DNA from 2 places in the Pseudochelatococcus sp. B33 genome. Region 1 is predicted to be linked to the other one. Evidence: predicted binding sites of a transcription regulator. Region 1 holds the regulator's gene; the other holds the start of a gene.
The links. The regulator PhoB, encoded in region 1, activates phosphate uptake and scavenging genes when phosphate is short. The targets are predictions, from matches to a motif close to TGTCATNNANCTGTCAT.
Positions count from the first base shown of each region.

Region 2: pstS (phosphate ABC transporter substrate-binding protein PstS) is a predicted target of PhoB. The motif match lies at 2,649-2,665, and genes of this name have one in related genera.

Region 1 is NZ_JBSEFH010000023.1:43,530-47,949, forward strand. Features, by position in the region: gene pstB (phosphate ABC transporter ATP-binding protein PstB) at 1-543, shown strand, start outside; gene phoU (phosphate signaling complex protein PhoU) at 604-1,314, shown strand; gene phoB (phosphate regulon transcriptional regulator PhoB) at 1,439-2,140, shown strand; gene ACUSIJ_RS22375 (GcrA family cell cycle regulator) at 2,261-2,863, opposite strand; gene ACUSIJ_RS22380 (acetylornithine transaminase) at 3,570-4,420, shown strand, end outside.
Region 2 is NZ_JBSEFH010000002.1:75,473-79,892, reverse strand. Features, by position in the region: gene pstA (phosphate ABC transporter permease PstA) at 1-420, opposite strand, end outside; gene pstC (phosphate ABC transporter permease subunit PstC) at 432-1,400, opposite strand; gene pstS (phosphate ABC transporter substrate-binding protein PstS) at 1,571-2,602, opposite strand; gene mgtE (magnesium transporter) at 3,291-4,420, shown strand, end outside.

The sequences.
Region 1 (4,420 bases):
AACGTGCTCGATCCCGGCCAGGACGTCAACGCGCTGCGCGCGAAGGTGGGCATGGTGTTCCAGAAGCCGACGCCGTTCCCGATGACGATCTACGAGAACATCGCGTTCGGCGTCCGCCTTTACGAGAGCCTGAACAAGGCGGAAATGGACGAGCGGGTCGAGTCCTCCCTGCGCCGCGCCGCGCTGTGGGAGGAGGTGAAGGACAAGCTGAACGTCTCCGGCCAGAGCCTTTCGGGCGGGCAGCAGCAGCGTCTATGCATCGCGCGCACCGTCGCGGTGAAGCCGGAGGTGATCCTGTTCGACGAGCCCTGCTCGGCGCTCGATCCGATTTCCACCTCGAAGGTGGAGGAACTGATCGACGAATTGCGCGAGGACTACACGATCGCCATCGTCACGCATAATATGCAGCAGGCGGCGCGCGTGTCTCAGTTCACAGCGTTCATGTATCTCGGCGAGCTGGTGGAATTCGCGGAAACGACGAAGATCTTCACCGCGCCGAACGATAAGCGGACGCAGGATTATATCACCGGCCGTTTCGGCTGATCGCTGGGATCGGGCGGCGGGGTGCTGTCCATTCTGGCCTTTTGAACGGGATGTGTGGTCATGCCTGAGCATATCGTGACGTCATTCGATGCCGATCTCGAACTCTTGCGCAGCAAGATCGCCGAGATGGGCGGCATCGCGGAGAAAATGCTGGACGATTCGACGCGTGCGCTGGTGCGCCGCGACGTCGCGCTCGCGCGCCAGGTCATCGATGCGGATGCGAGGCTCGACGGCCTGCAGCACGAAATCGAGGAACACGCGGTCGCGACCATCGCCCGGCGCCAGCCGGTGGCCATCGACCTGCGCGACCTCGTGTCCGCCATTCGCGTGGCCGGCGACGTGGAGCGCATCGGGGATCTCGCCAAGAACACCTCCAAGCGCGTGCTCGCCATCAGCAACGAGGCCCATCCGGCCAAGATCGTCGGCGGCGTTCAGCACATGAGCGACCTCGTGCAGGCGCAGCTCAAGGACGTGCTCGACGCCTACGCCCAGCGCGACGAGCAGAAGGCGCTCGATGTCTGGAACCGGGACGACCGCATCGACGCGCTCTACAATTCGGTCTTCCGCGAGCTTCTGACGTATATGATGGAAGATACGCGCAACATCACCTTTTGCACGCATCTGCTGTTCCTGGCGAAGAACATAGAGCGCATCGGCGACCACACCACCAATATCGCCGAGACCATCTATTACCTCACCACCGGCGAGACGCTGTCGGGCGAGCGCCCCAAGGGCGACACGACGAGCTTCGCGACGGCGGAAAAGCTATGATCGCGGTCGGCCGAGCCGGCTGACGCGCAAAACCATGTTTCCTTCTCCGATGTCCGGAGGGTATGCAGATCTTTGAACACGTGATGTCTCGCGCCCCTGCGAGCGGTATAACGAGGATCTTATGGTGGGACCGCGCATATTGATCGTCGAGGACGAAGAACCGCTGGCGCTGCTGCTGCGCTACAATCTGGAAGCCGAGGGCTATTCTGTCGATAGCGTGGCGCGTGGCGACGAGGCCGAGATACGCCTGAGGGAACAGGTTCCGGACCTCGTGCTGCTCGACTGGATGCTGCCGGGGCTTTCCGGCATCGAGCTGTGCCGGCGGGTGCGCGCCCGGGGCGATACGGAGCGGCTGCCGATCATCATGCTCACCGCCCGCGGCGACGAGGGCGAGCGGGTGAGGGGGCTTGCCACCGGCGCCGACGACTATGTCGTCAAGCCGTTTTCGGTGCCGGAGCTGCTCGCGCGTGTCCGGGCGCTGCTGCGGCGCACGAAACCCGGCCATGTCGCCACCCTGCTGCTCGCCGGCGACATCGAGCTCGACCGCGAGACGCGCCGTGTGCGCCGCAACGGCCGCGAGCTGCATCTGGGGCCGACCGAATTCAAGCTGCTCGAATTTCTGATGCAGAGCCCGGGACGTGTCTTCACCCGCGAGCAACTGCTCGACGGCGTCTGGGGGCACGACGTCTATATCGACGAGCGCACCGTCGACGTCCACGTGGGACGTCTGCGCAAGGCGATCAACCGTCCGCGCAGTCCCGATCCGATCCGCACCGTTCGCGGCGCGGGCTATGCCTTCGACGAGACGTTTGCCCGCGCCGAATAGGCGGGGCCGTGGCCGCCGGCGCCGCTTCTGCCGGTGCGGTGTCCGCTGAAACGGCAAAGCCTCCCAAGTTCCTCGGGAGGCTTTCTCTATCTCGGCAGTGATGTCGTCGGGCCGACCTGCTCAGGCCCGCTTGCGGTCCCGCCGGCGTTCGAGAACCGGCTGATAGGCGATGCCGGCGTGGTGCGCGCAATAGGGCATACCCGTCACCGAGCGTGCGCCGCAGAAGCGGAAGCTCGGCGAGGTCGGGTCGCCCACCGGCCAGCGGCACATATATTCTCGCAGGTCCATGATGGTGACGCGCTCGGAGAGCGGCACAACGACGCTTTCCCGCGCTGCCGGCACCACCTGCGGAGCGATTTGAGGCACCGCCTGCGGAACGACTTTGGCGACGACATCCTCGGCCGGCCCGGCAACCGCACGAGCGGCGGCGAGGGCGGTATTGCCGAACGTCTGGGCCTGCGGCGGGGGGTCGGCTGGCGGGACGGCGGGAGCCCGGGGGGCGGGCGTGACCGCCGCCGGGGCCTTGCGCACCGGGCGAGGGGTCGCGGCCACCGGAGCCTTGGCGCGTCCGGACAGTCCGAGACGATGAACCTTGCCGATGACCGCATTGCGGCTCACGCCGCCGATCTCCGTCGCGATCTGGCTGGCGCTCAGGCCATCGCTCCAGAGTTTACGCAGTTGCTCGACACGTTCATCAGTCCAGGTATTACCAGGATCGCTCATCATCATGCTCCATTCCACCCCGCGTCGCACGGAATCCTCCATCCCGCCCCAAACGGCAGATCGCCGGGCGCAACGTTCACCTGAGAGGAAACGCTGGGTAGGAGGCAGCCAAACGACATCTCGTGGCCGTCACCCGGGAAACTACAATATGGCGCGACTCTCCTGCAAGAGTCGCGCATGCTTTCGCATGCATTTTCCCACAGGAGAAGTCGTAAACAATTCTTTGACAGCGCAGAAATTGCTGTGAATGCGGGCAATTTCAAGGCGCGGAGGCGACGATCGCGCAAAAAATCCCGCCCGAAACCTCCTGGGGGACGGATTTCGTTCCGGTTTTCGGCCTGCCGGCCGATATCGGCGGATCGCCGCCCGCCGGCAGGGCGGCGGCTGCGGCCTTTGCGCGCAGTGCTGCCCTTGCGGGGAATGCCACCATCCTGCCGCGCGGCTCAGATTCAACTTGAAACTGCCTGCCGCGGCCGCTAAGTTATACAACATGCCGTCCCGTGGGGCGGCTTTTTCCATTGCGCCGTTCGCATTCGCCGGGCTCTGATGGGTGCTTGCCCTCCGGTCTTCCGTCCCGGCTCCCGAACCCGGTGCCGATCCGGTTTCCCGATCCCCGGCCCGGATCGTTTGCGGCGGATGCGTGCCACGCCGGGGCGTGCCGCGTGCGTGGCGCGCGTGCCGCTCTCACGTTCTGGAGTAACAAGCTGTGACGTCGCCGATTTTGCCGACCTATGCGCGGGCCGATGTTGTATTCGAGAAGGGCGAGGGTGTCTGGCTCGAGGCGCGCGGCGGCGAACGATATCTCGACCTCGGCTCCGGCATCGGCGTCAATGCGCTCGGCTACTCTCACCCGCATCTCCTGGCGGCGCTCGAGGAGCAGGCGCACAAGCTCTGGCACGTATCGAACCTGTTCCGGATACCCGCAGCCGAGACGCTGGCCCAGCGCCTCGTCGACGCGAGCTTCGCCGATACGGTGTTCTTCACCAATTCGGGCGCGGAGGCGCTGGAGGCCGCCATCAAGACGGCACGCAAGTATCAGGCCGTCAGCGGCCATCCGGAGCGTTTCCGCCTCATCACCTTCGAGGGCGCGTTCCACGGGCGCACGCTGGCGACCATCGCCGCCGGCGGGCAACAGAAGTATATCGAGGGCTTCGGTCCGAAGGTCGAGGGGTTCGACCAGGTGCCGCTGGGCGACTGGGAGGCGCTTGCCGCCGCCATCACGCCCGAGACGGCGGGCATCCTGATCGAGCCCGTGCAGGGCGAGGGCGGCATCCGCCCGGTTCCGCCGGCCGACCTGCGCCGCCTGCGCCAGATCGCCGACGATCACGGGCTGCTGCTGCTGCTCGACGAGGTGCAGTGCGGCATCGGCCGCACGGGCAAGCTCTTCGCCCATGAGTGGGCCGGCATCCGCCCCGACATCGTCGCGATCGCCAAGGGCATCGGCGGCGGCTTTCCGCTCGGGGCGATGCTCGCGACCGCGGAGGCCGCCAAGGGCATGACGCTCGGCACCCATGGCACGACTTTCGGCGGCAATCCGCTGGCGACGACGGTGGGCAA
Region 2 (4,420 bases), on a different contig from region 1:
GATCGAGGGGAAGCCGGTCAGCACCTTGGCGACGAAGCGCACGCCCTCCGACAGCTTGCTGTCGGGCGCGATCGCGCCGAGATAGGCGCCGCCCAGGATCCCGATCGGGATGGCGAGCAGCGAACCGATGCCCACCATCACCAGCGTGCCGATGATCGCGTTGCCGAAGCCGCCGCCCTGCATGAAGCCGGCCGGGGGAAGCTGCGTGAACAGGTCGAGGCTGAGCCGCGCGCCGCCCTGCGAAATCAGCATGTAGAGCACGGAGAACAGCGGCACCGAGGCAACGAGCGCCAGGAACCAGACGAACACCGTCAGGAGTAAACTGCGCAGGTTGCGCGCTTCGGTGAAGGAGCGGCGCATGCTGGGCATGGGCCGCGCACCAATCGCAGCGCGGGAAAGATCGGCTGTCGTGACGGTCATTGATTGCCCCCTCAGGTCGTCTGTTGCTTGCCCGCGAACGACATGATGATCGTTCCCGCGACGTTAACGATGAAGGTGATGAACAACAAGGCCAAGGCCGCGAACATCAGCGCCTCGCGCTCGATTTGGCCCGCCTCCGGGAAGGTCGAGGCCAGAAGCGACGCCAGGGTGTTGGCGGGCGAGAACAGCGAGAGGCTGATCTGGTTGGCGTTACCGATGATCATGGCGAGCGCCATGGTCTCACCCAGCGCGCGGCCGAAGCCCAGCACGAGCGAGGCGAAGATGCCGCCCGAGGCGGTCGGCAACATGACCTTGAGGATCGCCTCCCAGCGGGTGGTACCCATGCCGTAGGCCGCTTCCTTGACCTTGTAGGGGATGAGGCGGAAGGCGTCCTGCGAGATCGCGGCCACCGTCGGCAGCACCATGATGGCGAGCACGATGACGGCGGGCGCCATGCCCGGGCCGCCGAAGGACGTGCTGAAAAAGGGAATGAAGCTCAGATACTCGTGCAGCCAGTTCGCCAGCGGCCGGATTGCCGGAATGACGACGAAAATGCCCCACAGGCCGTAGACCACGGAGGGGATGGCGGCCAGCATCTCGACGATGGTGCGGAACACCTGCGCCAGCGCCGGCGGCAGGAAGTCCTGCGTCAGGAAGATGGCGATGGAGACGCCGAAGAAACCGGCGATGACGAGCGCGAGGATCGAGCTGTAGAGCGTACCCCAGATCTCGGCCAGGATACCGAACTCGCCCCGCCCCGGCGCCCAGACGGCGCTCGTCAGGAAGCTGAAGCCGTGCTTGGAGATTGCGGGAGTCGCTTCGCCGCCAATGATGATGAGAACCGCGACGAGCAGCAGGATCGTGCCGATACCGCAGGCAAGGGCCAGCCCCTTGAAACCGCGGTCGGCCGCGTATTCGGCGCCGGAAGGGTTTTGCGAAATGGATTTCTCGGACAGTGAGGTAAGCTTGAGCTGAGCCATCTTGCGTCACCTTGTTGATGAACCATCGGCCACGAACAACCCGCAATGAACGACCCGCCGTGCGCTTGCAGCCCTGTTGCGGATCGGCCGACAACGGATGACCTCGTCGGCGCAGTGTGCTCCCGGGCCCCAAAAGCCCGGGAGCTGTGTCCGTTCATGCCGCCAACGGCTTACTGGATGTTGGCGGACTCGGCGATAACCCGGTCGACGACAACCTGCGGCAGCGGGATGTAGCCGAGCTCGTCGGCCATCGCCTGGCCGTCCGTCGCCGCCCACTTGACGAAGTCGCGCAGGGCAGCGGCGATCTCATCGTTGCCGTGCTTCTTGAAGAACAGCAGCCAGGTGAAGGTCGCGATCGGGTAGGCCTTCGGATCCTCGGGGTCCGTCACCCAGATGCGCAGGTCGTCGCCGGAGAAGTCGGCGCTGGCGAGCGCGGCCTGGCCGGCCTCGCCACCGGCCTTCACGAACTCGCCCGACTTGTTCTCGAGCAGCGCGAAGGGGGTGTTCGACAGCTTGGCGAAACCGAATTCGATGTAGCCGATGGCGCCCGGGGTCTGGGCGACGGTCGCGGTGATGCCGTCGTTGCGCGGCGCGCCGACGAAGTTCGGCAGGCTCGGCCACTGCACTGTGGTGCCCGCGCCAAGCTTCTCCTTGAAGGATTCGTTGATGGCGCTCAGGTGCTGGGTGAACACGAAAGTGGTGCCCGAGCTGTCCGAACGGCGCACGACCGTGATCGTCTGGTCGGGGAGCGTCACGCCGGGGTTGGCTTCGACGATGCGCGGGTCGTTCCAGCGGTTGACCTCGCCCGTGAAGATCAGCGGGTAGACCTCGCGAGGCAGCCTGAGTTCGTCGACGCCGGGCAGGTTGTAGGCGAGGACGATTTCACCGGCCGTCAGCGGCAGAGCCACGACACCGCCTTCGACCTGAGCGATCTGCTCGTCGGTGATAGCCGCGTCGCTGCCGGCGAAGTCGATAAGGCGCTGAGTGAACTGCTGGACACCGGCGCCGCTGCCCGTCGACTGATAGTCGATCCGGACGCCGGGCGTGATCTGGCTGTACTTCTGGAACCAGGCGGAATAGAGCGGGAACGGGAAGCTGGCGCCCGCGCCGCTGACGCGGACGTTCTGTGCGAGAGCCGGTGCGCTCGCGACGACCATACCGACGAATGCGGCAACAACATAACGGAGGAAGGCGGATTTCATGTTCAACTCTCCAGGCTGATTGCGGTGGATTATTGGACACGAGTTCGCGACAGATTGATTACAAGAGCCGGCCAAAATCGGTCAAAAAATATTTATCCATTTAAATACAATCACTTACGTGGAAAAAATTTTGACGCCTAATATATGCCTGCGCCTTCGGCGAGAAGAAGGCGATGTGTTGATTATCCGTCATGCGGAGTCGGATAATTGCCGCCCATATTTACATCAAATAAGCATATAATGTTCACCCGTGTGACATTTTAGTATGGATATGCGCATCCTCCAGCAATTCCACCCGGAAATACCTGTAGAGCTGCGCGGCCGATATGTTCCCCCGCCGCTTGCGGCTTCTCCGGCATCACAAAGGGGGGCGTACCGCCGTTCCGTGCTTCACGTATATGGAAAACGGGACGGTTCATCGCGCCCGTCGCTCCCCCTGGCCTCCCGTCCGGCCTTCCGTCCGGCCTGAAGACGCAGGGGGCGAAAATCCGTCAATAAACTGCATCAGAACACGGCTATGAGTGGCCAGGAGTTTCACACCGGAACGAGTTTCACACCGGAACGCCCGTCCTTCAGATGGAAGCCTCTGATCGGTCGGCATTCGCTCAAGGATTGGGATCGTGGAGCATCGTCCGGCCGCCCCTGATCGGACCATGCCCCACGGCCATCGCGCATACGGAACACGCTCATGCTGATCGAAGACTTGCGGCTCGAGGACTTGCGGCGCGCGTCCCTGGGTGAGGCCGAACCTCTCGACCGTCTCAATGCCCTGCTCAAGAGCGGTTCCGAGGCGGAGCTCACCGCCGTGAGCGCGCTGCTGCCCTCCGAGGTGGCGCGGCTCATTCTGCTGCTGAAGCCCAAGCGCGCCCGCGCGCTGCTGCGGCTGGTGCCGGATGCGCCAAGCCTCGCCGCCCTTGAGGAGCTCGATCCCTCGATCCGGGAGAGCCTGCTCGACGCGGACGGCGAAAAGCGCATCGCCCGCATCACCGCCAAGATGCCGGTGGCGGATGCGGCCGATTTCCTCGCCGACGCGCCGGACCACATCGTCGAGGCCGCGCTCGCCGCCCACCCCCTGGCGGAGGAGGTGCGCGCCGCCCTCGCCTACATCGACGAAACGGCGGGCGCGGTCATGCGCCGGCGTCTCGTCGCCGTGCCGCAGGACTGGACCGTCGGCCAGGTGATCGACGAGATCCGCCGCAACGCCGATACCATCGACCGCCTGTATGCGGTCTACGTCACCAACGGCGGCCGCCAGCTCGTCGGCTATCTCAAGGTGCGCGATCTGGTGCTCTATCCGACCGACACGGTCGTCGGCACCGTCATGCGTTCCGACATCGTCACCGTCTCCGCCGATACGGACCGGGAGGAGGTGGCGCGCATCGCCGAGCGCGAGCACCTGCCGGTGCTGCCGGTGGTCGACGCGAGTGGCGCGCTGCTCGGCATCATCACCGCCGAGGAGCTGCGGGAAATCGACCGCGAGGAGGCCGAGGAGGACATGAAGCTGATGGCGGGTCTTGCCGCCGATGCCAGCGCCATGGACGGCCCGCTCCGGATCGTGCCCCGCCGCCTGCCGTGGCTCACGGCGGGTCTCATCGGCTCCAGCATCGCCGCCCTCGTCGTCGGCTCCTACGAGGAAGCGCTGACGGAGGCCGCGATTCTGGCGAGCCTCATTCCCATCGTCATGTCGCTCGCCGGCAACGCCGGCATTCAGGCGTCGACCATCACGGTGCAGGCGCTGGCGTCGAACGCGCTGTGGGTGGGCGACATCGCCGGCCGCGTCGTGCGCGAGTTGGGCGGCGCGCTGATCAACGGCGCGAT